DNA from 3 places in the Pigmentiphaga daeguensis genome. Region 1 is predicted to be linked to each of the others. Evidence: predicted binding sites of a transcription regulator. Region 1 holds the regulator's gene; each other region holds the start of a gene.

Region 1 (11,902 bases):
GGGATGCCTACGTGCGCCGGGGCGATTGGCTGAAGGGACCCGCGCCGCTGACCGCTGACCTGGCGGGCAAGACGTTGGGGCTGCTGGGCATGGGGCGCATCGGCCGCATGGTGGCGCGGCGCGCGCAGGCCTTCGACATGCGGGTGGTCTATCACAATCGCAACCGCGACACGCCATCCGAGGAACTGGGGCTGGCGGCCTACCGTTCGCGCGATGAACTGCTGGCCGAGGCCGATTTCCTGAGCGTGCATGTCCCCCTGTCCGCCGAGACGCGCGGCTCGGTAGGCATGCGCGAATTCGCGGCGATGAAGCATTCGGCCTATCTGGTCAATACGTCGCGTGGACCGGTGGTGGACGAGGCCGCGCTGATCCGCGCGCTGCAGGAAGGCCGCATCGCGGGCGCGGGACTGGACGTGATGGAGCGCGAACCGCTGGACCCGGCCAGTCCGCTGTGCGCGATGCCCAATGTGGTGCTGCAGGCGCATGCGGGCAGCGCCACGGTGGAGACGCGGCGCGCGATGATGGAACTGGCGGTGGCCAATCTGCTCGATGCCCTGGCGGGACGACAGCCGCGCGCCATGGTGAACCCGGCCGTGCGCGATGGCATGGGAGCGGCCCATGCATGACGATCCGCCCAGGGGCCTGGACCGGGGCCTGACCCACTACGGCGACACCGAATTCGCGCGCTTCCTGCGTCGCTCGTTCGCCCTGTCCATGGGGCACACGCGCGAGGCGCTGGCACGGCCCGTCATCGGCATCGCGCATCCGGGCGGCGATTTCAACAACTGCCACCGGCATTTTCCCGAGCTGGTCCAGGCGGTCAGGCGGGGCGTGCTGGCGGCGGGCGGGCTGCCCATGGAATTCCCCAGCATCTCGCTGGGCGAGCCGTTCCTGCATCCGACCAGCATGATGTTCCGCAACCTGATGTCGATGGACGTCGAGGAGATGATCCGCGCCCAGCCCATGGATGCGGTGGTGCTGGTGGGGGGCTGCGACAAGACGGTACCCGCGCAGCTGATGGGGGCGCTGTCGGCCGGATGTCCCGCCATCCAACTGGTGGGGGGGCCCATGATGACCGGGCGCCACCGGGGCGAGCGCCTGGGCGCCTGTACCGACTGCCGGCGCCACTGGGGCCGCTATCGCGCGGGTGCCATCGACGCGCACGAGATCGGCGCGATCGAAGGCAATCTGGCGACCACGGCAGGGACTTGCGCGGTCATGGGTACGGCCAGCACCATGGCCTGCGTGGCCGAGGCGCTGGGCATGATGCTGCCGCATACGGCGGCGATCCCGGCGGTCCACGCCGACCGCTTGCGGGCCGCCGAGGCCACGGGCGCGCAGGCGGTCCGCCTGGCGCGGGAAGGCCTGAGGCCCGATGCCATCGTGACCGGCAAGTCGGTGGACAACGCGCTGCGCGTGCTGCTGGCGATCAGCGGTTCGACCAATGCGGTCCTGCACCTGACGGCGATCGCCGGGAGGCTCGGGCTGCCGGTGGACGCCGCGCGGCTGAACCGGTTGTCGGAAGAGACGCCGGTACTGGTCGACCTCAAGCCCACGGGCTCGCACTACATGGAAGACCTGTACGCGGCCGGCGGCGTGCAGGCCATCCTGCGCGAGTTGCGCGACCTGCTGCACCTGGACTGCCTGACCGTGACCGGCCGCACGGTAGGCGAACTGCTGGACGAGCAGGGCGACGCCTGGGTGGACCGCGCGGTGATCCGGCCGCGCGCCGAACCGCTCAAGCCCGAGGGCGGGCTGCTGGCCCTGTCCGGCTCGCTCGCGCCCAATGGCGCGCTGATCAAGCGCGCCGCGGCGGACGAGGCGCTGTTCGAGCACACCGGCAGGGCGGTGGTGTTCGATACGCTGGAAGACATGGCCGAGCGGCTCGATGCCGAGGACCTGGACGTGCGGCCCGACGACGTGCTGGTGCTGCGCAACGCCGGACCGCTGGCGGCGGCCATGCCCGAAGCGGGCTACATCCCCATCCCGGCCAAGCTGGCGCGGCAGGGCGTGCGCGACATGGTGCGCATCTCGGACGCGCGGATGAGCGGTACCGCGTACGGCACGGTGGTGCTGCACGTTTCGCCGGAAGCCGCGGCAGGCGGTCCGCTGGCCCTGGTCAGGAACGGCGACCTGATCCGCCTGTCGGTAGCGCGCCGCGCGATCGACCTGCTGGTGGACGAGGCCGAGCTGGAACGCCGCCGCGCCGCATGGACGTCCGCGCGGCCGGCCGCGCAGCGCGGCTACCGATGGCTGTACCAGCGGCACGTGATGCAGGCCGAGCACGGCTGCGACTTCGACTTCCTGCGCGCGCCGGCGCGCCCCGACGATGCCGGCGGCGGCCGGCAAGGAGACCCCGCATGACCGGAACCGTGTTTGCCCAACCCCTGGCCCAGTTGCCGGGCATCCTGCCCGAGATCGCGATCGACGCCATCCCCGACGACGAGCGCGTATGGGTGCCGCAGGCGCCCAACGTCTGGTTCCGTCCGCTGTTCTTCAACACCCTGGGGGGCGGCTGGTGCAACCTGCTGCGGGTGCGGCGCTCGGGCGTCCTGAGCCGACACATCCATCCCGCGCCGGTGTTCGGCTACGTCATCAAGGGATCCTGGCGCTACCTGGAACACGATTGGGTGGCCTCGGCCGGCCGCTTCGTGTTCGAGCCGCCGGGCGAGATCCATACCCTGACGGTGGACGCGGATGGCAAGGACGACGAAATGATCACCTTTTTCAACGTCAGCGGCGCCATGGTCTACCTGGACGAGCGCGGCATGCAGATCGGCTACGAGGATGTGTTCAGCAAGATCGAGATGTGCAGGCGCCACTATCGGGAAGTCGGACTGGGCGAGGACTACGTGCGGCAGTTCATCCGCTAGCCGTCCTAGGGTTTGCATGAATTCCTGTCCGGGGCGTCAATAAGTAGTATTTATTTGTAGTATAAATGGCGGCGGAAAATCCACCCCGCGCCGCGTCGTTCTCTTCGTATCGTATCGAGGCACTATGGATCGTCGAACAGCATTGAAGGCGGCGGGCGGCGTGGTGGCCCTGCCGTGGGCGCGGGCGCTGCACGCCCAGGACAAATATCCTTCCCGTCCCGTGCGCATCGTGGTGCAGTATCCGCCGGGGGGCGTGACCGACGTCGCCGCCCGCCTGGTGGGCGAGGTGCTGACCCGCAAGTACGGCCAGCCCGTGGTCATCGAGAACCGCGCCGGGGCCAGCGGCATCATCGGCCAGCAGTACGTCGCCGGCCTGCCACCCGACGGCTACACGCTCATCACCGGCGGCCTGGGCGGCAACGTGATTCCGCCCGTCACGGTGCGCAACCTGCCCCTGGATGTGGTGCGGTCCTTCGTGCCCATTGCCCAGGTCGCGGAATTCGTCAACATCCTGGTCGTGCCGCAGCAGCATCCCGCCACCTCGGTGCGCGAGCTGATCGCGTATGCCAAGCGTTCGTCCAAGCCGCTCAGCTACGGTTCGAACGGACTGGGCACCTCGGTGCACCTGACCAGCGAACTGTTCGCCTCGACCGCGGGAATCGACCTCATGCACGTCCCCTACAAGGGCAGCAACGAAGCGCTGGTCGATACGGTGAACGGCAATCTCGATTTCTGCTTCTCCAACCTGCCGCCGGTGATGCCCCTGCTCAAGAGCGGCAAGCTGCGCGCGCTGGCGGTGACGAGTTCGTATCGCATCAAGCAGTTGCCCGACGTGCCCACCATGGCCGAGGCGGGCGTGCAGGACTTCGTCGTCACCAGCTGGCTGGGCATCTATGGCCCGGCGAAGATGCCGGCGGCCATCGTCGAGCAATTGGGGCGGGACATCGCCGAAGGGCTGCGCCAACCCGACATGACGGCCAGGCTGGAAGCGGCCGCGTTCGAGCCGCGGCCGCTGGATTCGGTGGAATTCGCGCGGGTGAACCAGTCCGAACTGGCGCGCTGGGACGCCATCGCCAAGCGCTCCAAGGTGGCGCTGGAGTTCGGCCAGTAGGGCCGCCTGGCCGTGCATTGTCTATTCGGGACCCGGCGGATATAGTCATGCTGCCATGGACATCAACAAGCTCGACCTGAATCTCCTGCTGGTATTCGAGGCGCTCTATCTCGAGCGCAACGTGACTCGCGCGGGGGAACGCGTCGGACTGTCCCAGCCGTCCATGAGCAATGCCCTGCTGCGCTTGCGCAACCAATGCAACGACCCGCTGTTCGTTCGCACGCAGGGCGGCATGGAGCCCACTTCGTACGCGTCCGAGCTGGCGGGCAGCGTGCTGCGGGCGTTGGAACTGGTGCGCAATGGCTTCGAGCAGGCCAGCGGATTCGATCCGGGCTCCAGCCAGCGCAGCTTCACGCTCCTGATGTCAGATTTTTCCCAGTTCCTGGTGTTGCCGCAGCTCGTGGCGCGCTTCAAGTCGTCCGCGCCGGGCATCAGCCTGGAGGTCAGCAGCCTGAGCAGGGAACACTACCGGGCGGCCCTGGAAAGCGGCGATGCCGATCTCGCCGTCGGCAACCTGCAGGAGCTGCAAAGCGGTTTCTACCAGCAGGGCCTGTTCGTCGACCAGCACGTGTGCGTGATGGGCAGCGGTTTCCTCAAGGCGGGCGAGGCGATCACGCTGGACGAGTACCTCGCGGCGCGGCACCTGGTGGTCACCGCGAACAAGACCGACCTGCAGATAGAGAAGGAGCTGGGCAAGCAGGGGCACCGGCGCGAAGTGGCGCTGCGCGTGCCCAACTACCTGGTGCTGCCCAAGATCCTGGCGCAGACGGACCTGATCGTCACAGTGCCCGAGGTCATCGCCCAGGCCATTACCGACGATGCCGCCGGAGCGACCTGGTCGCGGCTGCCCTTCCAGACCCCGCATACCCACATCCGACAGTTCTGGCATGCGCGCTACCACCACGACAGCGCCAATACCTGGCTGCGCCGGCAGATCGCCGACCTGCACATAGGCGCCAGCCTGCGCAAGGTGGGGGCCGGCCCGACGCCGCCGGCGTGTCCCGAGGCGGCATGAACGGCCGCGCGGCTATTGCGCCAGCGCGACCAGGTGGCCCCAGTTCAGCCGCGATTGCAGATGGAAGTAGGTCATGGCCAGCCAGCCTTTGCGCATCCACGCGGTGACCGTGGCGTCGGGCAACTGGTCGAAGCGGGTCTCGTCCACCACCAGGAAGCCGTCCAGCGTGACGCGCTCGCCGCCTTGCAGGTCCACGGCCACCTGGCGCGGGATCAGCAGGTTTTCGGCCCGCAGGGCCGAGACGTAGTCGCGGGTCATCGCGAGCCCGGCCTGGAGTTCCCCCAGGAATTGCAGCATTTCCCCGACGACAGGAGAGGGCTGCCCATCCTCGAACAGGGGCTGGGCGTCGTCGGCGGCACTGCGCAGGTGGGCGGCATCCTCGTCCACGCACAGCGCGTAGCGCTGGCTGGCCGGGTCTTCCTGCAGGATGAACGGATAGCGCCGCAAATGGGCGGGAATGTAGCGGTTGGGCCGCCATCGCCCGGCGGCATCCACCAGGAGGTTCTGCGCGCTGCGCAGGCCCAGTACCGCCATGGGCATCTGTTCTTCGCCGGCGAACACGATGGGCAGGTCCCGCGCCGCCATCGCGAACTCCGTCGCCACCAGCGGCACGGCGGTCTGGCCGCGCGAGAAGGCGTAGCCGGCCTGGCGGTCGAGCCGCAGGTGGGCATGCCGTTGCGGGTCCAGCGCGCGGGCCTGGGCGAACATGGGGGCGTTGGCGCCCGCCTGGGGAGAGGTGGTCATCGGTATCCTGCTAGCAATGGGGGCCGGCCAGGCGCCGCAGCGCCGCCATGTCCACGATCTCGACCTGCTTCTGCTGGATGCGCAGCACGCCGGACTTGGCGAAACGCGAGAACAGACGGCTGACGGTCTCGAGGGTCAGTCCCAGGAAGTTGCCGATTTCCTCGCGGCTCATACGCAGCACGAACGCGGACGAGGAATAGCCGCGCGCGGCCAGGCGCTCCGACAGGCTGACCAGGAAGACGGCCAGCCGTTCCTCGGCGCGCATGGTACCCAGGGACAGCAGCATCTGCTGGTCTTGTTCGATCTTGCGACTCATCAGCCGCATGAGCTGGCGTTGCAGCGAGGGCAGGTGGTTGGCCAGCGAGGACAGGTCGCGCACCGGGATCACGCAGACCTCGCTGTCTTCCAGCGCGATGGCGGTCGAAGCATGGCTGTTGCGGCCCAGTCCGTCCAGCCCGACGATTTCGCCGGGCAGGTGAAAGCCGGTGATCTGCTGGCGGCCGTCCGCCAGTTCCAGATAGGTTTTCAGGGTGCCGAAGCGGATGCCATAGACGGCGTCCAGGCCGTCCTCGAAGCGAAAGAGGGATTCGCCCCGGGCGAGCCGCACGCGCTGCTGCACCAGTTCGTCCATTCGCCCGGCATCCTCGGCGGCCATGCCGACGGGCAGGCAGAACTGCCCCAGCCCGCAGGTCGAGCAGCGTACGGAGTCAAGGGTAAGCGGAATGCGTTTGGTCATGGCTGGTCTTTGTTCTGGGCCGGCCGCAGCGGCCTGGGCGGCGTCTGCCCTAAGGCAGGCGCTTGGCGTAGCTCTGCCGCAGCATGTCGATGAATACCCGGACGCGCAGCGGCAGGTGCTTGCGCTGAGGATACACGGCATAGATGGCGTTGGGGGGCGCGGCGAACTGGTCCAGCACCGTCACCAGGCGACCTTCTTTCAGATCGTCCTCGATTTCCCACAGCGATCGCCATGCCAGTCCCCGTCCGTCCAGCGTCCAGGCATGCAGCACGGCGCCGTCGGTGCATTCCAGCGTACCCGATACGCGCTGCGGCGTCGTCTTGCCATCGATGGTGAAGAGCCAGCCGCGTGCCTGGTTGACGCCGGTGCCGAAGGACAGGCAGTTGTGGCGCGCCAGGTCGGCGGGGTGTTCGGGCGTGCCGTGCCGGCGCAGGTAGGCGGGCGAGGCGACCACCATCCGGCGGTTGTCGGCCAGGCGCACGCTGACCATGCTGGAGTCGGCCAGGTCGCCGATCCGGATGGCGCAGTCATAGCCTTCGTTGACCAGGTCCACCAGCCGGTCGCTCAGGTCCAGCGTCACGGTGATGCCGGGATAGGCGTCCAGCAGCCGGGGCAGCAGGGGCGCCACGTGGCGCCGGCCGAAGCCGCCGGGGGCCGTGACGCGGAAGTGCCCCTTGGGATGTTCGCCGCCCGCCGCCACGCTGTTTTCGGCGTTCTCGAGCGACTGCAGGATCTGCTGGCATTCCTCGAAGAATTCCGTGCCCTCGGCGCTGAGCGAGATCTTGCGCGTGGTGCGGATCAGCAGCTTGACGCCCAGCCTGGCTTCCAGCGCGTCGATGCGCCGGCCGATGACGGCGGGAGCGACTCCTTCGCTGCGTGCCGCGGCCGACAGGCTTCCGCGCACGACGGCCGAGACGAAGGATTCGATCTGCTTGAAGCGGTCCATGGGAGGCCGGGCGATTTATGCAAATCAGTCAATAATTTGCGCCCGATTTTAGCCCATCCTTAAAAACCGGAGGCGGGCCGGCGCATCAACCCTGGGGTTCGCGTTGCAGGACGCGGATCAACTGATCGATATCCAGCGGCTTGGTCAGGTGAAAGGCGAACCCGGCATCCAGGCAGCGGCGCACGTCGGACTCCATGCCGTAGCCCGTGAGCGCGACCGCGATCTGGTCGGGCTGGGGGGCATAGTGCCGCAGCACGTCGATGCCATCGCCATCGGGCAGCCCCATGTCGCTGACCAGGACGTCGTAGCGCTTGGCGTCGACGCAGCGGCAGGCTGCCGCCACGTTTTCCGCGACCTCGACCTCGTAGCCGTATTCGCTCAGCAGGAACTGCATGGCTTCGGCGGTATCGACGTTGTCCTCCACCAGCAGGATGCTGGCGGGGCGGACCAGCGGCGCGGAGACTGGCTGCGCTTGCTCGACCGGGGCGTCCGGAGCCCCGCTGGCCGGATCGTCCAGCGTCAGCGTGAAGGTCGTGCCCTTGCCCTGGCCGTCGCTGCGCACGCTCAGGGTGCCGCCATGGCGCTGCGCCAGGGAACTGGCGATGGCCAGTCCCAGCCCCAGGCCGCCGCGCGACTGGGCGGCGTCTTCCTCGCCCTGGTCGAAGGCGTCGAAGATGCGCTTGAGCGCCTGCGGGGGAATCCCGATGCCGGTGTCCGAGACGTCGACGGCGATCTTGCCGGGCATCGGCTGGTACACGGTCACGCGTATCTCGCCGCCGCGCGGCGTGAACTTGATGGCGTTCTTCAGCAGGTTCCAGACGATCTGCTGCAGGCGGGCCGGGTCGGCCTGCACGATGACCGGATAGGGCAGCGGCGTGTAGTGCAGCTCGATGTGCCGCGCGGCCGCTTCCTCGCGGAAGATCTCGGCGATCCCGTTCAGGATGCCGACCAGGTCGGTGGGTTCGAGGCGCAGGCTGAGCTTGTCGTTGACGATCTTGGAGATGTCGAGCAGGTCGTCGATCAGGCGTGCCTCGACCTCGACGTTGCGCTTGATGAGCTCGACGCTGCGGCGGCATTCGGGGGGAAGGTCCTGGCGCAGGTCCAGCGCCTGCGCCGCCGCGTAGATCGGGCCCAGCGGCGTGCGCAGCTCGTGCGACAGCACGGCCAGGAAGCGGTCCTTGGCACGGTTGGCGGCCTCGGCCTGTTCCTTGGCCACCTGCAGCAGATCGGCCGCGACCCGGCTGTCGGTCATGTCGCGCACGATGCGCGAGAAGCCGCGCACGGCGCCGCCATTGCCGAAAATGGCGGTCGTCACGACCGAGGCATAGAACGTGGCGCCGTTCTTGCGCATCAGCCATCGTTCCTCGGCCAGGCTGTTGCCGGTGCCGATGTCGGCGAGCTGCTGGCGTAGCGGCACGGGCTCGGGCTGGCCTGGCTCGGGCGGGAGATTGAACATGTCGCCCGGGCGCCCGATCACCTCTTCGGCCGGATAGCCGAACAGCCATTCCGACGCGCGGTTCCAGCTCTCTATCGTACCTTCCAGCGACAGCGTGGCCACCGAGTAGTCCCGCAGCGCATCTATCAACTGGCCGAAATAGGTTTCGCTCTCGCGCAGCCGGCGCTCGGCATCGTGCCGGGACCGCCGCTCCCGGGCTTCATCCAGCGCCCGCCTCACGACGATGGGCAGGCGCTCCAGGCGTTGCTTGAGCACGTAGTCGGTCGCGCCTTCTTTGAGCATGTCGACCGCGTGTTCCTCTCCCAGGACACCCGAGACGAAGATAAAGGGCAGGGCCGTGGGGTGGCTGCGCGCGATCCGCAGCGCCTCGCTGCCGGGAAAGCCCGGCATGTGGAAGTCGGACAGCACGAGATCGAAGTTGCCGGCGTCCAGGGCCCGGGTGAAGTCGGCTTCGTTGTTGACGATGACGCTCTCCACATCGAGCCCCGAGCTCGACAGGCGTTCCAGTGTCAGTTCCGCGTCGTGAGGATCGTCCTCGGCAAGCAGGACGCGCATGGGAGACGGGTTCACGTTGGCTGGCTCCGGGAATCGCGGTTGCTGCGGGCGGCGGTGCGTCGCAGAGAGCCTGGAGGGGGCTCGTTCAACACTGCCCAGAATACGCCCAGTTCCCCGATCGCGCGCACGAAATCCGGAAAATTCACCGGTTTGACCACGTAGGCGTTGACGCCCAGGTCATAGGCGCGAACGAGGTCGCTTTCCTCGCTGGACGAGGTCAGCATGACCACGGGAACGTTCTGTAGCCCGCGATCCCCGCGTATGAACTGGAGCAGTTCCAGTCCATCCATCTTGGGCAGCTTCAGATCCAGCAGGATGACCGCGGGGTTGCCGACCGGCCTGTCCTGATGGTGCCCGCGGCGGCACAGGTAATCGGCCGCCTCCTCGCCATCGCGCGCCACCACCACGTCGTTGGCGAGCTGGCTTCTCTCGAGCGCGATCAGGGTCAATTCGAGGTCCTGGGGACTGTCTTCGACCAACAGAATGGGCTTGAGCATGACGGGGATCTCACTCCTTCATGTCGGCCGCGGTTGCGGCAGGGGGTTGGGCGCCGGGCAGGAACACGTAGAAGGTCGCCCCCTGGCCGGGAGTGCCTTCGGCCCACACGCGGCCGCCGTGGCGTTCGACGATGCGGCGGACGTTGGCCAGGCCTATGCCGGTGCCCTCGAATTCTTCCATGCGATGCAGCCGCTGGAATACGCCGAATAGTTTGCCGACATATTTCATGTCGAAACCCACACCATTGTCGCGCACGTAGATGACATGGCCCCCATGCCGAGGCCAGGCGCCGATCTCGATGACCGCGGGATCGCGGCCGCGCGTGTACTTGATGGCGTTGGACAACAGATTGCGCAGCGCCAGGTGCATGTAGGCGGCGTCTGCGTGGACGGACGGCAGCTCGCCCATGATCCAGTCCACCTGTCGGCCGTCCAGGTCGGGGGCGAGTTCCCGGCGTATCTGCTCGAGCGCCTGCGACAGATCGATTTGCGAGGGCCGCAGGGCCGAGCGGCCCATCTGCGAGAAGGTCAGCAGCGCGTCGACCAGCCTGCCGGCGAAGCGGGCCGAATCGCCGATGTTGTCGAGGTAGCGCGCGCCCCGGTCAGACAGGCGAGGCCCCTCGTATTCGCGCAGCAGGTCGGCGTAGCCCGCGATATGGCGCAACGGCGCGCGCAGGTCGTGCGACACGCTGTACGAGAAGGCCTCGAGTTCCTGGTTGATGCGGCCGAGTTCGTCGGCCAGGCCTGCCAGCTCCTCGGCCTTGCGCAGCACGATGCCGGTGATGGCGGTGCGCAGTTCCGCCGCGCTTTCCAGCTCGCACGCCTGCCAGGGACGGGCGCGGCCGCGCGTCCATTCCGGCCGGAACCAGAGCACGTAGTTGGCATGCAGTTCCGAGATCGGCAGCGCCAGCACGCCGCAGGCCACGTCCCGCAGCGAAGCGAACTCGGGGGCCTCGCCGGGCAGGCTGGCTGTATGGAAGAGCCCCGTGCCGCCCGTGCGCGCAAGCCGGGCCGACAGGGCCTGCACGACCCGGCGGCTGGGAGCCTGGCCGAAGGTCTGGCATTCGTTGCCATGCACGATGGCCGCGCCGGTGGCGTCCGCGAACTCGAGCAGGGCCTCCGGTACGCTGGCCAGCCCGGCGGGCACGCTGTCGTGCCGCGACATCGCGGCCAGCAGCATGCCCGTCAGGCGCTGCAATTCGTGCCGCCGGTCCGCCTCGGCCTGGGCCTGGCGAGCCTCGATCTGCAGCGCGACGACCTGCGCGAGCAGGTCGCATTGGGAGCGTACGGCCTGCGGCATGGTCCGGGGCTGGGCATGGTGGCACGCGATCATGCCCCAGAGCCGGCCCTGCGACATCAGCGGCAGCGACATCGCCGCGCGGGCTCCTACGTCTTCCAGGCAATGCAGCAGTGTGGGTGGTGCCGCGCGCAGGCTCGCCAGGCTCAGGTCCGTGCACGCGCCCGTGCGGGGGTGGCGGGCCGGCTCCAGGAGCGAAGGCTCGCTATCGGTGTCGGGAATGTAGTTCAGGCCCTGAGCCCGGGCGTCGGGGCGAGCCAGGGGCGGCTGCCCCACGGCCGGAAAATGCCGGCCCAGCAGCGAGGCATAGCCGCGGCCGCGGCGTTCGGCATTGACACGGCCGTGGCCGTCGGGGTCGAGTTCCAGGGAAACCACGCGCCCGAAGCCGGTCATCCTGCGGATCCGTTCGACCGCCAGCTCGCATAGCTCGTCGGCGGTCTGGCAGCGCTGCGCCTGGTCGACGAACCCCCCCAGGTCGGACGGCCGGACCTGCGGCGCCGCGGGTTCGAACTCGGCCACGATGGACTCGCCGTGCCGGTGGACCATTAGGTCGAAGCGGCCGCCCACGGCGACGAAGGCCACGGTGCCCAGATGGTGGGGAATGCGCTCGGCCTGGGTCGCCGCGCGCAGCCGTTCGTGGAAGCGGCCGTCGGCGGGGTGCACCAGGTAGGC
Region 2 (11,902 bases), on a different contig from region 1:
GTGGCGGACCCGGCCTTCTCGCTGGTCTACTCGGCCCAGCCGGCCAACGTGGATACCGTCATCGTCGACGGGCGGGTCTTGCGCCGGCACGGGCAGTGGACCGCCTGCGATCCCGCGCAGATCGTGCGTGACGCGGCCCAGTCCGTGCGCGAGCTGGCCGCGCGGTGAACGCGCGCCGGCCGCCGGGCCGGCGTGGCGTCAGCCCCGTTCCTCGAACTGCTTGCAGTGGGCCGCCAGGTGGGCGCGGAAGGACGCGGCCGCCGGCGACAGCGAGCGGCCGGGCTGCGTGACCAGTTCGATCTTGCGATACACCACCGGGTCGTGCAGCACGCGAAAGCGCGCGCGCTTCGATCGGGCCAGCAGCCCCGCGTAGGACGGCATGACCGCGATGCCCAGGCCGGCCTCGACCAGGCCGATGGCCGACCACAGGTAGTGCACTTCGAAGCGCGGCTGGGCCGCGATTCCCGACTGGTGCAGCACGCGGTCCATCTGCGGCAGCGATCCGCTCAACTGCGGCACGACGATCATGGGCTGGCTGGCCAGGTCGGCCCATGTCAGGTCCCGTCTCTTTCGCGCCAGCGGCCACGCGCTCGGGATCATGGCGCCCAAAGGGTGCCGCATCAGCAGGCTGCGGTTCAGCTCCACCTCATTGCCGGTGAACACTCCCACGCCCAGGTCGACCTCGCCCTGCTGCACCTGCCGCAGGATGACGTCGACCGGCGCGTCGGACAGGCGGACTTCGATGGCGGGATGGGCGGCCTGGAAGGTGGCGATGGCGTCGGGCAGCAGTGTGGCCGCCATGACCGGCGTGGTCGCCACCGTGACGCGCCCGCGGCGCATCTGCACCAGGTCCTGGGTGCGGCGGATGGCTTGCTCGACTTCGCCCAGGATGCGTTCCGCATGCTGCAGGAATTCGGCGCCGGCCTCGGTGACCGCGAGCTTGCGCGTGGACCGGTCCAGCAACTGCAAGCCCAGCTGGCCTTCGAGTTCGCGCACCAGCAGGCTGGTGGCGGACTGGGTCAGGTGCAGCCGCCGCGAGGCCGCGGTGAAACCGCCGCAATGCACGACTTCGACGAACGCGCGCATCTGGCGCAGGGTCACATTCATACGGCGGCGCTACCTATACTTGCCTGGTCGCGGCAAGTATAGGGGTTGCCGGCCGCCCCCGCGCCGGGCACATACCCGGGGTCAGGTAGGCTGCGCGCCCGATGGCGTGTCGGCGCTCTCGACGTTGGACAGCGCGGCGATCAGCTTCGCGTTGAATGCCGGCAGGTCGTCGGGCTTGCGGCTGGTGATGAGGTTGCCGTCCAGCACGACTTCCTCGTCCACCCACTGCCCGCCGGCATTGCGGATGTCGTCCTGCAACGATGGCCAACTGGTCAGTTGCCGGCCATCGACCATGCCGGCCGACACCAGCAGCCACGGGCCGTGGCAGATGACGGCCACCGGCTTGCCCGTGTCGTGCAGCGCCTGCACGAAGCGCTGCGCGCCCTTGTCGGTGCGGATGACGTCCGCGTTGAAGACGCCGCCGGGCACGACCACGCCGGCGTAGCGGGTGGGGTCGGCGTCGTTCCAGCTCGCCTCCACGCGGAAGCGGTCGGCCTTCTCGTCATGCTTCATGCCCCGGATCTCGCCGGCCTGGGCGGAAAGAATGTGCACCGTGGCACCCGCGCGTTCCAGCGCTTCCTTCGGGCTCGTCAGTTCGACCTGTTCGAAATTGTCGGTTGCCACGATGGCAACGGTGAGTCCTTGCAACGGCTTGGCCATGTCGATCTCCATAGTGGGGCGCCGCGTGGGCAGCCGGATGCCCCAGCAAGCGGCGTGCCCGAGGGCGGCTTGATCTGGGACAAGGCGCGCGGGGCGAGGGGCTGCCAAGCTGGAGCCTCATCGTTCGATATGGAGCTCCTCATGTTTTCCCGCCGCACGCCGCCCATCCTGCTTGCCGCCCTTCTTGCCGCGGCGTTTTCGGCCGCGCAGGCGCACGAAGCCGGCGACTGGCTGCTCAAGGCCGGCATCAGCCAGGTCCGGCCGAAATCGGACAACGGCACCGTCCTGAACGGGGCCGTGCGCCTGGACGCCGGCAATTCGACGCGGCCCAGCGCCAGTCTGACCTACATGGCCACCCGCAACGTCGGGATCGAGCTGCTGGCCGCCGTACCCTTCCGGCACGACATCGGCGCTTCCGGCGCGGTGGGCGGCAACATCGGTTCGTCCCGGCAACTGCCGCCCACGCTTAGCGTGCAATGGCACTTCCTGCCCGATTCGCAGGTGCAGCCCTATGTCGGCCTGGGCGTGAACTACACGCGCTTCTTCCACACCCGGGCCGCGGGCGCCCTGGCCGGCCAGGACCTGAGCCTGGGCGACTCGTGGGGGCTGGCAGCGCAGGTAGGGGTGGACGTGAAGATGGGCGAGCGCTGGTTCCTGAACGCCAGCCTGCGCTACATCGACATTTCGTCCAAGGTGAAGCTGAACGGCAGCCAGATCGGCAAGGCGCGCATCGATCCGTGGGTGCCGACCATCGCTATCGGCTATCGCTTTTGAACGGCGGGCCATTGGGGGGTAGGGGTATACCCGGGGCGCGGTATATGATTATGCGCAAATGTCCGAGAACCCGCCGCACCCGCCATCTCCGCCCGGGAACGCCAGTCCCCACCCGCCTTCCGACCTCGCTTCACCGGTAGAAGACCAGCGCCAACTGATCCTGGCGCTGATCGGCATCTGCGCGGTCGTGATGCTGGTGGCGCTGGATTCGACCATCGTCGGCACCACGCTGCCGCGCGTGGTGGCCGAACTGGGCGGCATGCCGCTTTACGCCTGGGTCGGCACCGGATATCTGCTGGCCTCGGCCATCGTCATTCCCATCTTCGGCCGCCTGGGCGACCTGTTCGGACGCAAGTACTTCATCCTCGTCTCGCTGGGCCTGGTGTCGCTGGGCTCGGTGCTGTGCGGCATCAGCCAGTCGATGCCGCAACTGATCGCGGCCCGCACCTTGCAGGGCGTGGGCGGCGGCATGATGATCGCCACCGCCTTCGCGGCGCCCGCCGACCTGTTTCCCGATGCCATGCGGCGGGTGCGCTGGCAGGCCCTGATCTCGACGTCGTTCGCGGTGGCCAGCGGCGTGGGGCCGCTGCTGGGCGGGGCGATCACCGAATCCTTCGGCTGGCGGGCGGCGTTCTTCGTCAGCCCGGTGATGGGGGTGATCGCCTTCGTGATGCTGTGGCGGTATTTCCCGCCGCTCAAGCCCCGGCACGACACGCCGCCGCGCATAGACTGGCTGGGCGGGGCGCTGCTGGCGCTGGCCGTGGGCACGCCCATGGCGGCGCTCGAGCTGGGCTTCTCCACCCACCCGCGTCCGGTGCTGGGCCTGGTGTTCCTGGCTGTGGCCGCCGTGTCGGTCTTCCTGCTCGTCTGGTACGAGCGCCGCCTGGAACAGCCCATGTTCCCGTTGCGCGTGCTCGAGCGCAGGGAGTCGCGCCTGTTGAACGTCGTCGGCGTGATGACCGGCGCGGTGATGTTCATCCTGATCTACTACGGCCCGCTGCTGCTGCAGGTGGAGGTGGGGCTGAGCCCCACCCAGGCGGGCATGATCCTCGCGCCGCTGGTGGCCTGCATACCGGTGGGCAGCGTCATCAACGGGCGCCTGTTCCCGCGCCAGAGCCAGCCTCAGCGGCTGATGGTGTTCGGCGCGCTGCTGCTGGCCGTGGGCTGCCTGGGCGTGATGTTCCTGGAGCGCGGATCGTCCATGGCCTTCGCCGTGGTCTCGTTCGGCCTGGCCGGCGTGGGCATGGGCTTCATCATCCCCAACCTGACGCTGTTCATGCAGATGATCGCCGAGCGCCGCGACGTGGGCGTGGCCTCGGCGCTGATCCAGACTATGCGCACCCTGGGCAGCGCGGTGGGCACCGCGCTGGTGGGGCTGGTCATCGCCCGCACGTCGGTCAATACCGGCATCGAGGCCGGCATGGTGATGGCCATCGTGTTCTGCGTCGCGATGATGGCCCTGTCCCAGCGCATCAAGATGAAGAACGTGCGCCGCTGAACGCCGCGGCGCGCCGTTGCCGCGCTCAGTGCAGGAAGGTGTGGTAGACCACCAGGCCCGCGATGACGGCCAGCGCGGCCAGCCACGACAGCCGGTTGACCCATTGCGAGGGCAGGTGCAGGGCATGCGCGCCGCCGGCGGCCATCGGCCTGGCCACGCGCGGCGGACGGGGCGCGGGACGTTCCAGCGCCCGGCACGCGCAGACCGAGAACAGCGCGAAGAAGTTGTCCATCATCTTGCGCGCGATCTTCTCGGCCTGGTCCGTGCGCAACTGGGCGAGCTTGCCTTCCAGGTCGGCGTGGGCGGTGTACGAGACCCGCGTGCCGTCGCCTTCCGGCGTCAGCCGGATGTCGGCGTAACCCTTGGCCGATCCGGCCACGCCGCCTTCCCCCTCGAAAGTGAGGTGGTAGGAGTCCTGGGGCCGGATGTCGGTCAGCTGCAGCCGGCCGTGGAAGCGGGCCGACAGCGGGCCGACCTCGGCCCGCAGGTTGACCCGGTATTCGTTTTCGGAGAGGCGCTCGACCTTTTCGCATCCGCTGATACAGACCTTGAGGGTCTCGGGAGCGACGAGCTTGTTCCAGGTGCGTTCCTGGGACGCTGGAATCAGGCGCGAACCGGATATGTCCATGGTGAGTCTCCTTCGCCTTGGGGGCAGGGCCTGCGTGCCTGCCGTGTTGGCTGGCCGGCCGGTCTGTGCCGGCTGGGCTGGGGCGGTGACGTCCTTGTGGTCAATGTGCCACTAATCGCCATGGGTGTCCAGACGGGTTCAGTCCGCGCGCAGGCCCGGCAGGGGACGCGGGCGCCGCTGGTGGTCGGTCGCCACGTAGACCAGGGTGGCCTCGGTGACCTTGACGACTTCCGAGTTGAGGCGGATGCGTTCGGCGTAGACCTCGACCGCGACCGTGATCGAGGTGCGGCCGGTCTTGACGATGTGGGCGTAGAAGCTGAGCAGGTCGCCCACGAACACCGGTTCCTTGAACACGAACGAGGTCACGGCCACGGTGGCGACGCGGCCGTTGGCGCGGCCCTGGGCGGGCACCGACCCGGCAAGGTCGACCTGGGCCATGATCCAGCCCCCGAACACGTCGCCCGACGGGTTGGAGTCGGCGGGCATGGGGATGACGCGCAGCACCGGCATCTGGCCGGCGGGCAGCGAATTGGGGGCAGGGGGCGGGTAGGGGAGCGAATCGGTCACGCTGGACTCCACGAAGATGGTCGGTGCGGCGCGGGGCCATGCGGCAAGTGTATGCCCGGCCGGGCGCGGCACCGGCCCCACGGTACAATTTCCGCCGGTTCCTCCACGGTTGCAAGCATGGAAGCCAAGTGGCTCGAAGATTTCATCGCGCTGGCCGAGACCCGTTCGTTTTCGCGGGCGGCCGAGCTGCGACACATCACGCAGCCCGCCTTCTCGCGCCGTATCCAGGCCCTGGAGGCCTGGGTCGGCACCGATCTGGTCGACCGCGCCGTCTACCCCACCCGCCTGACGCCCGCCGGCGAGACCTTCCGCGCCGAAGCCATCGCCATGCTGGCCAAGCTGGACGAGACCCGCGCGATGCTGCGGGGCATGCGTCCCGCCTCGCAGGCGGTGATCGACTTCGCCGTGCCCCATACCCTGTCGCTGACCTTCTTCCCGCGCTGGCTGAGCCGTATCCGGGCCGAGGCCGGCCTGCCGGATTTCACGGCCAGGCTGATGGCGCTGAACGTCCATGACGCCGCGATCAGCCTGGTGCAGGGCGGCAGCGACCTGGTCATGGTCTATTACCATCCCCGCCAGCCGGTCCAGCTCGATCCGCGCCACTACGACATGCTGGTGCTGGGCAGCGAGGCGGTCTACCCCTATGCGCGCAGCAAGCCCGACGGCACGCCCGAGTACGTCCTGGGCGGGGGCGGCCCGGTGCCCTACCTGGCCTACGCGCCCAACGCCTACCTGGGCCGCATCGTCGACCTGATCCTGGCGGGCGCCCGGCCCCGGCCGCCGCTGGACGAGCGCTACGAAACCGACATGGCCGAGGGGCTGAAGGCCATGGCGCTCGAGGGGCACGGGGTGGCCTTCCTGCCCGAGAGCGCGGTCAGCCGCGAGGTGGCCGCGCGCCGCCTGGCCTGCGCGGGCGAGGCCTATACCGAGACCATGGAGATCCGGCTCTACCGCGAACGCGCGCCGGCCGGCGCTCCCGCCAAGCCGCTGGTCGACGCCCTTTGGGACTATCTGTCCGCCGCGCGCTGACGCGTCCCTGGCCGCCGGGCATTTTCCTGGCAATGCAAAAAAAACATTGGCCAATGCGAACACGGCATTGGCGCTATCGCGGGGCGCCTGCCTATAGTGTTTTCCATCGGGCGCCGCATGGTGCGGCGGCCTTTCCGATGGACATCGAACATGAGCAGCAATGCCGCTTCCGGCCTCTTCCGCATCGAACACGACCTGCTTGGCGAGCGCGAGATTCCCGCCGACGCCTACTGGGGCATCCATTCCCTGCGCGCCCGCGAGAACTTTCCGATTTCCGGCTCGACCATAGGCGGCCAGGCCGACCTGGTGCGGGCCCTGGCCTGCGTCAAGCTGGCGGCGGCCCGCGCCAACCAGGACCTGGGCGTGCTGCCCGCGGAACGGGCCGGGGCGATCGTCCAGGCCTGCCAGGAGATCATCGAAGGCGCGCTGCACGACCAGTTCATCGTCGACGTGATCCAGGGCGGGGCCGGCACCTCGACCAACATGAACGCCAACGAGGTCATCGCCAATCGTGCGCTGGAGCTGTTGGGGGCCAGGAAGGGCCAGTACGACGTCCTGCACCCCATCCAGGACGTGAACGCCTCGCAAAGCACCAACGACGTCTATCCGACCGCGCTGCGCATCGCGATGTGCTTTTCCTTGCAGCGCCTGCTGGTGGCCATGGCCGAACTGCGCGGCGCCTTCGAGGCCAAGGCGCTGGAGTTCGACGACGTGCTGAAGATGGGGCGCACGCAGTTGCAGGACGCGGTGCCGATGACGCTGGGCCAGGAGTTCCTGACCTATGCCGTCATGCTGGGCGAGGACGAGGCGCGGCTGGGCGAGGCCCGGACGCTGATGGTGGAAGTGAACCTGGGCGCGACCGCCATCGGTACCGGCATCAATACCGATCCCGACTACAGCCCGCTGGCGGTGCGGTACCTGGCCGAGATCACGGGGCTGCCGCTGGTGCGCGCGGCGAACATGATCGAGGCGACGCAGGACACGGGCGCGTTCGTGCAGTTGTCCGGCGTCCTGAAGCGCGTGGCCTGCAAGCTGTCCAAGACCTGCAACGACCTGCGGCTGCTGTCGTCGGGACCGCAGTCGGGGCTGAACGAGATCAACCTCCCGGAGCGCGCGGCGGGCAGCTCCATCATGCCGGGGAAGGTGAACCCCATCATTCCGGAAGTGGTCAACCAGGTGGCCTTCGAGGTCATCGGCAACGACATGACGATCACGATGGCGTCCGAAAGCGGCCAGCTGCAGCTCAATGCCTTCGAGCCCATCATCGCGTGGAGCCTGGTCAAGAGCATTTCGCACCTGGAAGCGGCATGCACCACGTTGACGCACAACTGCGTCAAGGGGATCACGGCGAATCGCGAGCGGCTGGCGCAGGCCGTGAAGCGGTCGGCGGGGCTGGCGACGGCCCTGAATCCGGTGCTCGGGTATGAGGCGGCGACGCGGATCGCGCGGGATGCGATGCGGACGGGCCGGCCGGTGGCGGATCTGGTGCTGGAAGCGGGGCTGCTGGATGCGGAGACCCTGGAGCAGGTCCTCAAGCCGGAGGTGTTGACGCGGCCCTACCGGTTCAAGAAAGTGGCGGTTTGAGATGAGGGGTGGTCCGGGAGGGTGACGGCACGTTCCCGGGCTCGGCTCGGGTAAAAATCCATGTCCGTACTGTCGGCTTGTTGCTACACTCGGCCGACATCGTTACTAGTTACGGAAGGGAGATTCCATGAAGAAACTCGTGCTGCTCTCCGCCGCGCTGACCCTGGTCGCCGTGTCGTCTGTCTCGGCGCAAGACCTGACCGGCCGGCTCAAGAAGATCAAGGACACGGGGACGCTGACGCTTGGCTATCGCGATTCCTCCATTCCTTTCTCCTACCTGGACGACAACCAGAAATCCATCGGCTACTCGATGGACATCTGCTACAAGATCGCCGACGCGATCAAGAGCCACCTGAAGCTGCCCAAGCTGAACGTCGCGCTTGCGCCGGTCACCTCGGCCACCCGCATTCCCCTCATCGCCAACGGCACGGTGGACCTCGAATGCGGGTCGACCACCAACAATGCCGAGCGCCAGCAGCAGGTGTCGTTCGCGCCGACCACGTTCGTGACGGCCACGCGTTTCGTCGCCAAGAAAAGCTCGAAACTGAACGACCTTTCAGACTTCAAGGGCAAGACCGTCGTCTCGACGGCTGGCACCAGCAACCTGAAGTGGCTGACCGAGACCAACGGCAAGGAAAACCTGGGCATGCAGATCATCCCCGCCAAGGACCATGCCGATGCCTTCCTGATGGTCGACAGCGGGCGCGCCGCAGCCTTCTTCATGGACGACATCCTGCTGTACGGGCTGGTGGCCAACTCCAAGAGCCCGGACCAGTGGATGGTCAGCAGCAAGGCCTATACCGTCGAGCCCTACGGCATGATCGAGCCCAAGGACGACCCGGCGTTCAAGAAGGTGGTGGACGACGCCGTCGTGGCGATGATGAAGTCGGGCGAGGTCGAGAAGCTCTATCAGAAGTGGTTCAACTCGCCCATTCCGCCGCGCAACGTCAACCTGAAGGTGCCCATGAGCGATTCGCTCAAGAAGGTGATCGCCAATCCCACCGATTCGGGAGACCCGGCAGCCTATCGCTGATTGCCGGGCCGGAAGGCCAGGCAGCCGGCCATGCGCTGCGCATGATCGAGCAGGATTCCAGGGGACCCGAGCGGTCCCCTGTTTCCATGGGGCCGGCCCCGTGCCGGACCGGGTAAGCACGGCGGAGCCGCGATGAACTACAACTGGAACTGGAAGATCTTCTGGGAGCTGTCGCCAGACGGCCAGGGCACCTACATGGACACGTTGCTGTCGGGCCTGCAGTGGACGCTGGCCACGGCCCTGGCGGCATGGGTGATCGCCTTCGTGCTGGGCTCCATCGTCGGCGTGGTGCGCACCACGCAGCTCAAGTGGGCGGTACGCCTGGCCGGGGCCTACGTGGAGCTGTTCCGCAACATCCCGCTGCTGGTGCAGCTTTTCCTGTGGTATTTCGTGCTGCCCGAGCTGCTGCCCGAGGCGCTGGGCAACGCGATCAAGCAGATCGCGCCGCCGTGGGGCGCGTACTGGCCGGCGGTGCTGTGCCTGGGGTTCTTCACCTCGGCGCGGGTAGCGGAACAGGTGCGGGCCGGCATCGAGTCGCTGCCGCGCGGGCAGCGCATGGCGGCCACCGCGCTGGGGCTGCGCGGCACGCAGGTCTATCGCTATGTGTTGCTGCCCATCGCCTACCGGGTGATCCTGCCGCCGCTGACGTCCGAGTTCATGAACATCATCAAGAACTCGTCGGTTGCCATGACCATCGGCCTGCTGGAACTCACGGGCCGCGCCCGGTCGATGCAGGAATTCAGCTTCCAGGTGTTCGAGGCCTTCGCCGCGGCCACGGTGCTGTACCTGATCGTCAGCCTGGTCGTCGTCACCTTCATGCGCTGGGTGGAGCGGCGCGTGGCGGTACCCGGCTTCATCGGGCCCGCGCGCGGCGGCTCGCACTGAACGGGGGCGGACATGTTCGGCAACTTCGATTTCGACGTCATCTGGCGCACGCTGCCCTACCTGTTCAAGGAGGGCATGACCTTCACGCTGACGCTGACCGCGATGGCGACGGCGGGCGGCATCGTCTTCGGCACGCTGCTGGCGATGATGCGGCTGTCGCGCTTCCGCTGGCTGTCGGCGGTGGCGGGCACCTACGTGAACCTGATGCGTTCGCTGCCCCTCCTGCTGGTGATCTTCTGGTTCTATTTCCTCGTGCCCTACATCGGCGCGTGGATCATCGGGTCGTCCACGCCGATCAAGGTCGGCGCCTATTGGTCCTCGGTGATCACCTTCACGATGTTCGAGGCGGCCTTTTTCTGCGAGATCATGCGGGCCGGCATCCAGTCGATCTCGCGCGGGCAGACCTATGCCGCCTACGCGTTGGGCCTGAACTACTGGCAGACCATGGGCAGCGTGGTTCTGCCGCAGGCCTTCCGCAACATGATCCCGGTGCTGTTGACGCAGACCATCGTGCTGTTCCAGGACACGTCGCTGGTGTATGTGCTGTCGATCACGGATTTCCTGGGGGCGGCGTCGAAGGTGGCGCAGCGCGACGGGCGGCTGGTCGAGATGTACGTGTTCGCGGCGGTGGTGTATTTCATCATCTGCTTTGCGGCGTCCAGGCTGGTGCGACGCTTGCAGCAGCGGGTGGCGATCGTCCGCTGACCCGGCCCGGGGATATTTTCAGGAGAGTCTCGAATGATCGAGATCAAGCATGTCAGCAAGTGGTACGGGTCTTTCCAGGTGTTGGCCGATTGCACGACGTCGGTGGCGACCGGCGAAGTGGTGGTGGTGTGCGGGCCATCGGGGTCGGGCAAGTCGACGTTGATCAAGACGGTCAACGCGCTGGAGCCCTTCCAGGAAGGGGAGATCGTGGTGGACGGCATCTCGGTGGGCGATGCGAAGACGAATCTGCCGAAGCTGCGCTCGAAGGTGGGGATGGTGTTCCAGCATTTCGAGCTGTTTCCCCATTTGTCGGTGATGGACAACCTGACGCTGGCGCAGGTGAAGGTGCTGGGGCGCGGGAAGGACGAGGCCGAGGAGCGGGCGCAGAAGTTGCTGGACCGGGTGGGGCTGAAGACGCATCGGGAGAAGTTCCCGGGGCAGTTGTCGGGGGGGCAGCAGCAGCGGGTGGCGATCGCGCGGGCGTTGTCGATGGACCCGGTCGCGATGCTGTTCGATGAGCCGACGTCGGCGCTGGATCCCGAGATGGTCAACGAGGTGCTGGATGTGATGGTGGATCTGGCGAAAGAGGGAATGACGATGATGGTGGTGACCCACGAGATGGGGTTCGCCAGGAAGGTGGCGCATCGGGTGGTGTTCATGGACGGGGGAAGGATCGTGGAGGACACCGACAAGGAAACGTTCTTCGATCCGTCGGCGCAGCGGTCCGAGCGTGCCCGCCATTTCCTGTCGAAGATCCTGCCGCATTGATTTAGAAAGGGGGGCGGTCTGTACGGCGGCAGGGGGCGAGGTATTCCCGTTACCACGACAACCCTTCTTCCCTGTCCCGTCGCCGATGCGCGAACCGTTCCGCCAGGAAATCCACGAAGGCGGTGGTCTTGGCGGACAGATTCTGGCGTTCGGGGTAGAGCGCGAAGATGTCGGCCGAGGGGGTGTGCCATTCTTCCAGGACGGCGACCAGCCTGCCCGAGCGCAGGTAGGCGCCGACTTCCCATTCCGAACGCATGATGATGCCGTGGCCCTCCAGGGCCCAGTACAGGGCGCTTTCGCCGTCGTTGGCGCTGAGGGGGCCGCGCACCTTGACGGTTTCGGCGCGGGTACCGGAGCGCAGGTGCCAGGTGCCGTGGGCGGTATCGCTTTCACGGATGACGATGCAGGGGTGGCGGGCCAGGTCGCGCGGGGAGGCGGGGGGCGCGTGGCGCTTCAGGTAGATGGGCGAGGCGCACAGCAGGCGGCGGTTCGAGGCGATCTTGCGGGCGGTCAGGCGGGCGTCGGGGAGGTCGCCGATGCGGATGCAGACGTCGAAGGATTCGTCCAGCAGGCTGGCGGGGCGGTCGGTCAGGTGCAGCTGGGCCTGGACGGCGGGGAAGCGCTTGAGGAAATCGGACAGGGCGGGGGCGATGTGGTGGCGGCC
Region 3 (7,934 bases), on a different contig from region 1:
GGCGCGCGGGCTGCCCACCGTCTGCAAGGGCATCACGAAGCACACCAGCCCATACCCTGTCGTCGTCGGCGATTACTGGTCGCCGGAGAAATGCGCCGAGGTCGAGCGCCTGGTTGTCGAGCGTGGCCAGCTCAGCCTGGCGGACTGCATCACTGCGGAGGTGTCGCAGGGCACGTTCGACGCCTTGTCGTCGCATGCCCATAACTTCGGCGTGCCGGCGACGTGCGCCAGCCGGGCGCTGGGTCTGATCAACGCCGGCCGGCTGGCCGACGGCTGCCGCGCGCTCGCCAACGGCCCGAGCGGCCGCCCGGTCTGGTCCTATATCACCCTGGCCGACGGGTCGCAGCAGTTCGTGCCGGGCCTGTACGCGCGCCGACTGGACGAGGTGAGGCTATGTCTATCGTGATGCCTGCCTGGGTCCGCTATGGGGCCGTGGCGGCGTTTTCCGCTGCTGTCGCTGGTGCTGGCGCTTGGTTGGTCCAGGAATGGCGCCTGGGTGCCAGGAACAGTGACCAGGCTGCCGAGATCGCGCAGGAGCGCGAGGGCCACGCCAACGCGGCCCGGACGGCCGAGGCTGACCAGCGAGCAATCGAATTCAACCGGATGGAGGTCAACGCCCATGTCACCTACCAAACCCAGCAGCGTCTGGCGGCTGCGGCCGCTGCTGTGCGCGACCGCGACGCTGCTATTGTCGGCCTGCGCAACGCCCTCGCCGCCGCCGAGTCCCGTAGCGGTCAGGCCGGCGGCGATCCCGGCGCCCGCACCGGCGCTGATGACCCCACAACCCTACGAACAGTGGTCCGAGAGTGCACGGCGGAATATTCAACGATGGTCGGAAATGCTGTCGGCGCCGGTGTCGCCGCGACCGGCCTCCAAGGCTACGCCCAGGCTATCGGCGCATTTTCCGCAGCAGAACGACAATGAAGAGGGAGTGCGGGAGCAGCGCCCCGAGCGCGGTCACAGTGGTTTTCAGGGCGTCCGGGTCGATCTGGAGGAATAGAGTCATGGCGAGGAGTCCGCGGTAGTTGATCCTATTGTGCAACTCCGATGCCGACCATTCCTCTTGTGGATTTTCAGCCCTTCATGGGATCTTCCGGCCGTAGAACTCCGCCTGTTCATGTACCGCCGGCTCGGCTGCCAGCTCGATCCCGACCGCCTGATACGCGCTGGCAGCGCCACCAGCCAGGGGGGCATTCGCCAGCATCTGGTGCATGTGGTTGAATCGCAGCACGAGCCGGCGGAGGCGGGCGATCTCCCATAGGGCCTCGCGCAAGAGCGCGTCATCAGGGGCGCAGGCTTCCATCTCTTTCAGCCTGGTGCGGGAGAGGGCTGGGCGGTACTCCATGGCATCGGAATGGTTACTGTATGGATGTACAGTATAGGGCCGGAGTGTTGCCGGGTTCAGCCGCTTTTGAGCCCCAAATTACCGCAGATTGCACCAAGCAATTTTCAGGGTAAGGGAAAGGGTAGGGTAAGGGTTTTTTGTCGGGCGGATATAGTATCTACGCCACTATATTGTCGTCTTCTTGTTCCTATTGCCGGCACCATCAAAAAAAGGGGCAGCCCATCGGGCTGCCCCTTTTTCTTTGCCGTCCGGGTGGCGTTCATGGGGCGGGTTCCTCGTCGTCGTGATCGTTCATGGTCCGCAGGTCGCGGGCCAGTTGGCCCCACCTTGTCCGCGATGGCGCGCAGCTCCGCCGGCGACAGGACCATGTGGGCAGCCAGTCGAAACAGATAGAGGTGCGCGAACAGGGCGGGAATCGTCTCGTCCGTCCAACCTGGCCAGACATCCTGGAGCCTGTCGTCCTCGGTCGGATCGCCGGAGGCGGGCACCGTCCGCGCCGGGTGGGGTCTTTTTTTCATTGTCGCGCCGTGGCCATTTGTACCGGGGTCAGGCAGTGCCGGCAGGCCTGGGCGCCGGGAGATACGTAGCGCCCGCAACGCGGGCAAAGCGAGCCGCCGCGCCGCGCGATTTCCGCCAGGCGCCGCGCCCGGCGGCGATTCCTGATGACGAAAGTGACGCAAATAGCACATATCAGGACAATCAAAGCCACAAAAAGCATATCCATTTGCCCCTCAAATTCCGAATTTCCCGTGAGCGTGGATGATACCCACATTTTGTTACGATGGGTTTCATTTCGGGGTCGGATCAACTTCTTGATAGGGGAATACCCTTGTTTCGAGCCGTGCCCGTGACGCGAGGTTGATCCAGGTCAAGCCCGGCCAAACTCGGGTGGTTCGTGCGGGCCGGCTTCATGGCACGATGGGTTTCCCCAACATTGGAATGCCAGCATGGGTACCGATACTTGCAGCATCTTGCTTGCCACCGACTTGAGCGCGCGCGGCGACCGCGCACTGGACCGCGCGATCGACATCGCCCGCCAGCGGCGCTGCAAGCTGGTCGTGCTCCACGTCATCGAAGAGTCGCCGCTGGTCGAGCGGCTGATGGCGCGCGGCAACCGCGAAGCGGACATGGAAGCGGCCGAGCGCGCCCTGCGCGACATCGTGGGCGAAGTGGACGTGCCGATGGAATTGGTGCTGGAGACCGGCAATCCGGTCGAGGTGATCCAGCGTACCGCCCGCAGCCGGCAATGCGATCTGATCGTGACCGGGGTGGCGCGCGACGAGACGCTGGGCCGGCTGCTGCTGGGCTCCACGGTCGAGAAGCTGGCGCGCGAGTCGACCTTGCCCATCCTGATCGTGAAGAAGCGTCCCCATCGCCCCTACCGGCAGGTCGTCGCGGCCACGGATTTCTCCGAGGGCGCCCGGCAGGCGATGAACGCGGCGCGGGCATTCTTTCCCGACGCCCAGATGACCTTGTTCCACGCCTATCCCACGCTGAAGGCCGACCCGGACCAGGACGAGATCGAGGCGGCGAAGCGGGCGGCCGAGCGCCTGGCCGACGGCTTCATCGCGAACAATCTGCCGCAGGCGGGGCAGCCCGGCACGCGGCTGGTGCTGCAGCACGGGATGCCTGAGGGCGCGGTGCCGGATTATGTGCGCCATCATCCGGCCGACCTGCTGGTGGTGGGGACGCACGGCCTGACGGGACTGCTGCGGACCGCGATAGGCAGCGTGGCGGAAAGGCTGATCTATCTGACGCCTTGCGACGCCCTGATCGTGCGGACGATGGAGCATTGAAGACGGGGCGGTGCGTGCGGCTGGCGAGCCGGCGCACCGCTGTTGTTACTCGTTGTTGTTACCTAACTGCGAATAAGTCGCATTTGTGATATCGTAGCGACCTTCACGGTCTGCTACGCGATTCATTCGAATGAGTGCCACCTTGCATTGGAATACGCCAGCCCCCGTCGGGCTGCGCGTCGGCGCTGGCATCGCGGTGGTGCTTCTGCATGTGGCAGTGGTCGGCGCGATGCTGGTGGCCAAGGCCGAGCCGCAGGTGGCCAAGCCGGTCGAGACGGTCGAGGTGCGGTTCGTCGAGATCGCGCCCCAGGTCCAGGTGGCGGCCGCGCCGCCGGCCCCCACGCCTCCCGCTCCGAAGCCCGAGCCCAAGCCCGTTCCTCCCAAGCCCACTCCCAAGCCCGTTCCCAAACCGCCGCCCCCCAAGCCGGCGCCACCGCCGCCCGAACCGGCTCCTCCTTCCGAAACCGCCTTGTCGCAGCCTGCCCCGGAACCGGCGCCCGCACCCGCGCCGGCGCCCGCCGTGTCGCAGCCTCCCAGCGGCAAGCCCGAGCCTGCCGACCGGACGGCCGCGCCGCAGGCGCCTGTGTCCACCGAGCCCAAGCTGGTCGGCCGCATCGAATACCTCGGGGCGCCGCCCATGCCCGAGTATCCGCGCACGTCCAAACGACTGGGCGAGGAAGGCAAGGTACTGGTGCGCCTGCTGATCAATACCCGCGGACTGGTGGACAAGGCCACGCTGGAGAAATCCTCGGGATTCAACCGGCTGGACGAGGCGGCGCTGGACGCCGCCCGGCGCGGCCGCTTCAAACCGTATACCGAAAACGGCATGGCGATCGCCGCGATCGCCATCGTGCCGTTCGATTTCACTCTCAGGAACTGACATGACCGAGACCCCGAGCCTGGGCTTTGCGCACTTCGTCTCTCAGACCGACGGTCTGGGCAAGGCGCTGTTCTTCATCCTGGTACTGATGTCGCTCGCGACCTGGTACCTGATCGTCGTCAAGGCCATCGCGAACATGCGTTCGCGGCGGCAGGGCGAGACCTTCCTGCAGCATTTCTGGAATGCGACCTCGCTCGAGGCCGTGGACCGCGAAATCACCACGCACGGCGCCAACGATCCGTTCTCGCACCTGACCAGCCACGCCTTGTACGCCCGCCTGCACCACGCGAAGTTCGGCGCGGCCAAGCTGGAAGAGGCGGGCTCGCAGTCCGATTTCGTCACGCGCACCATGCGCAAGGTCATCGACGAGGAAACCGCCAAGCTCGAGAACGGCCTGACGCTGCTGGCCTCGGTGGGGTCGACGGCTCCCTTCGTCGGGCTGTTCGGCACGGTGTGGGGCGTCTACCATGCGCTGGTGTCCATCGGCCAGGGCGGCGCGGCCACCATCGACCGCATCGCCGGCCCGGTGGGCGAGGCGCTGATCATGACGGGCCTGGGCCTGGCGGTCGCCATTCCGGCGGTGCTGGCCTACAACTTCTTCACGCGCAGCAATCGCGTGCTGCTGGCGCGCCTGGACGCCTTCGCCCACGACCTGTTCGCGTTCCTGACCACCGGCCAGCAGATCGTCACGGACAACAACGTGCGCGCCCTGAAGGCCAAGGCGGGCGAATAAGACTAGGAGTCTTCGATGGCTTTCGGCAGTTTCAATGGCGGTGCGGGATCGGGCGCGCCGCAATCCGAGATCAACATGGTGCCGCTCATCGACGTGATGCTGGTGCTGCTGGTCATCTTCATCATCACGGCGCCGCTGCTGTCCCACGCGGTGCGCATCGACGTGCCGCAGGCGACTTCGGCGCCGGTCGATTCCGACCCGGCCAAGATAGACCTGGCGATCGACGCCAGCGGCAAGGTGTTCTGGAACGACGCCGAAGTGTCGCTGGAGGACCTTCCCGCCCGTTTCGCCAGCGTGTCCAAGGACACGCCGCAGCCCGAGCTGCACCTGCGCGCCGACAAGAACACCCGCTACGAGGTCCTGGCGCAGGTCATGGCCGATGCCTCCCGCTCGGGGATGAAGCGCATCGGCTTCGTCAGTACGCCCGAGCCGCCGCCGGCGGCCAAATAGGGGGCGCCGCGAACAGGCCCTAGCTTTCGGCGGCGCCTGGGTTTACCCTAGCGGCTTTCCCCTTTCTCGCTGCGCCGGTTCGCCGGCGCTTTGTCATATGCGTGTATTGGTCATCGAAGACGACGCCACCCTGGGGGGCGCCCTGGCGGAGTTCCTGGGCGACCAGGGCTACGCCGTCGATCTCGTCTCCAGCGGCGAGCGCGCCTCGGCCGCGCTTGCCAGCCAGGGCTACGACCTGGTGCTGCTGGACCTGAACCTGCCGGGTGAAGACGGCCTGACCGTGCTGCGGCGACTGCGGGCCAACGAAAATCCGGTGCCGGTCGTGATCCTGACCGCGCGGGATGCGCTGGAAGACCGGGTCGCCGGCCTGGATGCCGGCGCCGATGACTACGTCACCAAGCCTTTCGAGCTGCCCGAGCTGGCGGCGCGCGTGCGGGCCCAGATACGGCGCCGCGCCGGCCAGGTCAATCCGATCATGGAGGTCGGCGCCCTGAGCTTCGATACGATCGGGCGCGAACTGCGGGTCGGCGGCGAGCGCGTCGCGCTGTCGGTGCGCGAGTTGTCGGTGCTCGAGATGCTGATGGCGCGCGCCGGCCGCGTCGTCACCAAGCGGCAGATCGTCAATTCGCTGTCGGCCTGGGATGCCGATTTCAGCGAAAACGCCGTCGAGGTCTACGTCTATCGCCTGCGCAAGCGGCTCGAGAAAGCGGGGGTCAGCATCCAGACGGTACGCGGGTTCGGCTATCTGCTGGAGTCCGATGCCGTCGCGCAGTGACGTCCGGCCCGCTCCCGAGAACCGGGTCCTGCACCGGCGCTCGCTGGCCTGGCATCTGCTGGTGCGGCTGCTGCCCGCCGTGCTGCTGCTGGCCACGATGGACAGCGTCATCACCTATGTCCTGACGCGCAAGCTCAATACCCAGTCCCACGACCGAGCGCTGGTCGACACCACCCGCGCGCTGGCGCGCCAGGTCGTCATGACTCCCCAGGGGCCGCAGCTCGATCCGGCCTGGAACACCACGCGTTTCCTGACCACGGACCCCGACGAGCGGACCTATTTCCGCATCAGCGTCGACGGCGAGATCATCGCCGGCACGGCCGTCCTGCCTTCGCCGCCGGTGGTGGACGACCCGGACGGTGCCGACGAGGACGGCGCCGAGCCGCCCACGCTGCTCGACCGCATCAACAAGGCCGTGCCGACGATCTACGACTCGCTGGTGGAAGGCTTGCCGGTGCGCGCGGTGGCGCTGGATTTCAGCTTCGACGACTATCTGGTCGAAGTGGCGATGGCCGAGACCCTCAACACCCGCAGCCGCTTCATCGAAGAGATCCTGTCGGTACTCGTAGCGGGCCAGTTGCTGTTGATCGCGCTGCTGGGCTTCGTCATCGTCACCGCCGTGCGCTCGGGGCTGGAGTCGGTCAGCAAGCTGTCGGACGAGATCGAGAGCCGCAGCATCGACGATCTGCAGCCCATAGGCGGCGACGACGTGCCGAGCGAACTGACGCTGTTGATCGCCAAGACCAATTCCCTGCTGGGCCGGCTGGACGAGGCGGTGGCCGCGCAGCGCCGCTTCATCGGCCACGCGGCGCATCAATTGCGCACGCCGCTCAGCGGGCTCAAGCTGGAATCCGAGCTGATGCTGGCGCGTCCGGTGCCGGACGACGTGCGCCAGCGGGCCGAGCGGATCAAGGCCGCCGCCGACCGCATGATCCGGGTCGGCGAGCAATTGCTGGTGCTGGCACGCATCGATGCCAACGTGCGTCCGCGCGACACGTTCACGCGCATCGACCTGACGGAGCTGACGCGCGAATGCGGGGCACGCTGGGTGCCGGCGGCGCGCCAGGCCCATGTCGAGATCGTGCTGGTCGCGCCGGACGAACCGGTCTGGGTCGACGGCGACGAGGTGCTGCTGGACCAGTTGCTGGGCAACCTGGTGGACAATGCCATCCGCTACCACGGGGGGCCGGGGCAGATCGTGCTGCGCGTGAACGACTCGCCGCCCAGCCTGGTGGTGGAGGACGACGGGCCGGGCATCGCGCCCGAGGACAGGGCGCGGGTCTTCGATGCCTTCTACCGGGCGAAGAACTCGCAGGCCGGAGGATCCGGGCTGGGACTGGCCATCGTCAAGGAAATCGCCGAGGCGCATGGTGCGCACTGGGACTTGCGCAGCCGTCCCGAGTTCGCCGGTACCCGCATTAGCCTGGTGTTTCCCGGGCCGCGCATCGGCGCCCATCTGAGCCGGGTACGGATCGAGCCGCGGCAGCCGGACTGGTAGGCTGCGGCGGGTCGAGCGCCTCAGCGTATGACGGCGGTCTTGAAATAGGGCACGGCGATGCCCACGATGCGTTCCATGGGGCCGGCCAGCACGCCGAAGGTCAGCCACAGCAGCAGCAGGCCCGCCAGCAGCGTGACCGCGAAGCCGAGGTTGAAGATGTTGAGTTGCGGCGCGCTGCGCGAGACGAAACCCAGCGCGATGTTGATGGACAGGACCGCCGCCAGCACCGGCAGCGCGATCTGCAGGCCGCCTGCGAAGACGATGGAACCCAGGTTGGCCAGCCGCAGCCAGTCCAGGTTGTCCAGCGGATGCGGCGAAACGGGAATGATGCGGAAGCTGTCGCCCAGGGTCAGCAGCAGCGTCAGGTGGCCGTCTGTCGCCAGGAAGGCCAGCAGGGCCGACAGCATCAGGAAGTTGGCCAGCAGCGGCGAAGGCGCGCCGCGCTGCGGGTCCAGGA

What was found. The regulator FNR, encoded in region 1, switches genes on or off when oxygen is low (the NO sensors DNR and NnrR bind a similar motif). The targets are predictions, from matches to a motif close to TTGATNNNNATCAA.
Region 2: ABD104_RS15435 (OmpW/AlkL family protein) is a predicted target of FNR. The motif match lies at 1,837-1,850, and genes of this name have one in related genera.
Region 3: ABD104_RS03580 (universal stress protein) is a predicted target of FNR. The motif match lies at 2,204-2,217, and genes of this name have one in related genera.

Annotation. Positions count from the first base shown of each region.
Region 1 is NZ_BAAAEN010000023.1:47,538-59,439, reverse strand. Features, by position in the region: gene ABD104_RS23430 (2-hydroxyacid dehydrogenase) at 1-626, shown strand, start outside; gene ABD104_RS23425 (IlvD/Edd family dehydratase) at 619-2,364, shown strand; gene ABD104_RS23420 (2,4'-dihydroxyacetophenone dioxygenase family protein) at 2,361-2,873, shown strand; gene ABD104_RS23415 (Bug family tripartite tricarboxylate transporter substrate binding protein) at 2,998-3,984, shown strand; gene ABD104_RS23410 (LysR family transcriptional regulator) at 4,040-4,999, shown strand; gene ABD104_RS23405 (SapC family protein) at 5,012-5,743, opposite strand; gene fnr (fumarate/nitrate reduction transcriptional regulator Fnr) at 5,754-6,479, opposite strand; gene ABD104_RS23395 (LysR family transcriptional regulator) at 6,529-7,425, opposite strand; gene ABD104_RS23390 (hybrid sensor histidine kinase/response regulator) at 7,511-9,451, opposite strand; gene ABD104_RS23385 (response regulator) at 9,448-9,933, opposite strand; gene ABD104_RS23380 (ATP-binding protein) at 9,944-11,902, opposite strand, start outside.
Region 2 is NZ_BAAAEN010000011.1:102,510-114,411, forward strand. Features, by position in the region: gene ABD104_RS15420 (amidohydrolase family protein) at 1-168, shown strand, start outside; gene ABD104_RS15425 (LysR family transcriptional regulator) at 199-1,107, opposite strand; gene ABD104_RS15430 (type 1 glutamine amidotransferase domain-containing protein) at 1,189-1,767, opposite strand; gene ABD104_RS15435 (OmpW/AlkL family protein) at 1,909-2,541, shown strand; gene ABD104_RS15440 (MFS transporter) at 2,600-4,039, shown strand; gene ABD104_RS15445 (SRPBCC family protein) at 4,065-4,667, opposite strand; gene ABD104_RS15450 (acyl-CoA thioesterase) at 4,806-5,177, opposite strand; gene ABD104_RS15455 (LysR family transcriptional regulator) at 5,352-6,263, shown strand; gene aspA (aspartate ammonia-lyase) at 6,414-7,847, shown strand; gene ABD104_RS15465 (amino acid ABC transporter substrate-binding protein) at 7,975-8,880, shown strand; gene ABD104_RS15470 (amino acid ABC transporter permease) at 9,013-9,765, shown strand; gene ABD104_RS15475 (amino acid ABC transporter permease) at 9,778-10,470, shown strand; gene ABD104_RS15480 (amino acid ABC transporter ATP-binding protein) at 10,504-11,238, shown strand; gene ABD104_RS15485 (LysR family transcriptional regulator) at 11,288-11,902, opposite strand, start outside.
Region 3 is NZ_BAAAEN010000002.1:180,238-188,171, forward strand. Features, by position in the region: gene ABD104_RS03565 (lysozyme) at 1-406, shown strand, start outside; gene ABD104_RS03570 (hypothetical protein) at 394-924, shown strand; gene ABD104_RS03575 (hypothetical protein) at 1,082-1,303, opposite strand; gene ABD104_RS03580 (universal stress protein) at 2,293-3,141, shown strand; gene ABD104_RS03585 (energy transducer TonB) at 3,272-4,021, shown strand; partial or broken gene ABD104_RS03590 (MotA/TolQ/ExbB proton channel family protein) at 4,032-4,754, shown strand; gene ABD104_RS03595 (ExbD/TolR family protein) at 4,770-5,204, shown strand; gene ABD104_RS03600 (response regulator) at 5,302-5,979, shown strand; gene ABD104_RS30300 (sensor histidine kinase) at 5,963-7,477, shown strand; gene fliR (flagellar biosynthetic protein FliR) at 7,498-7,934, opposite strand, start outside.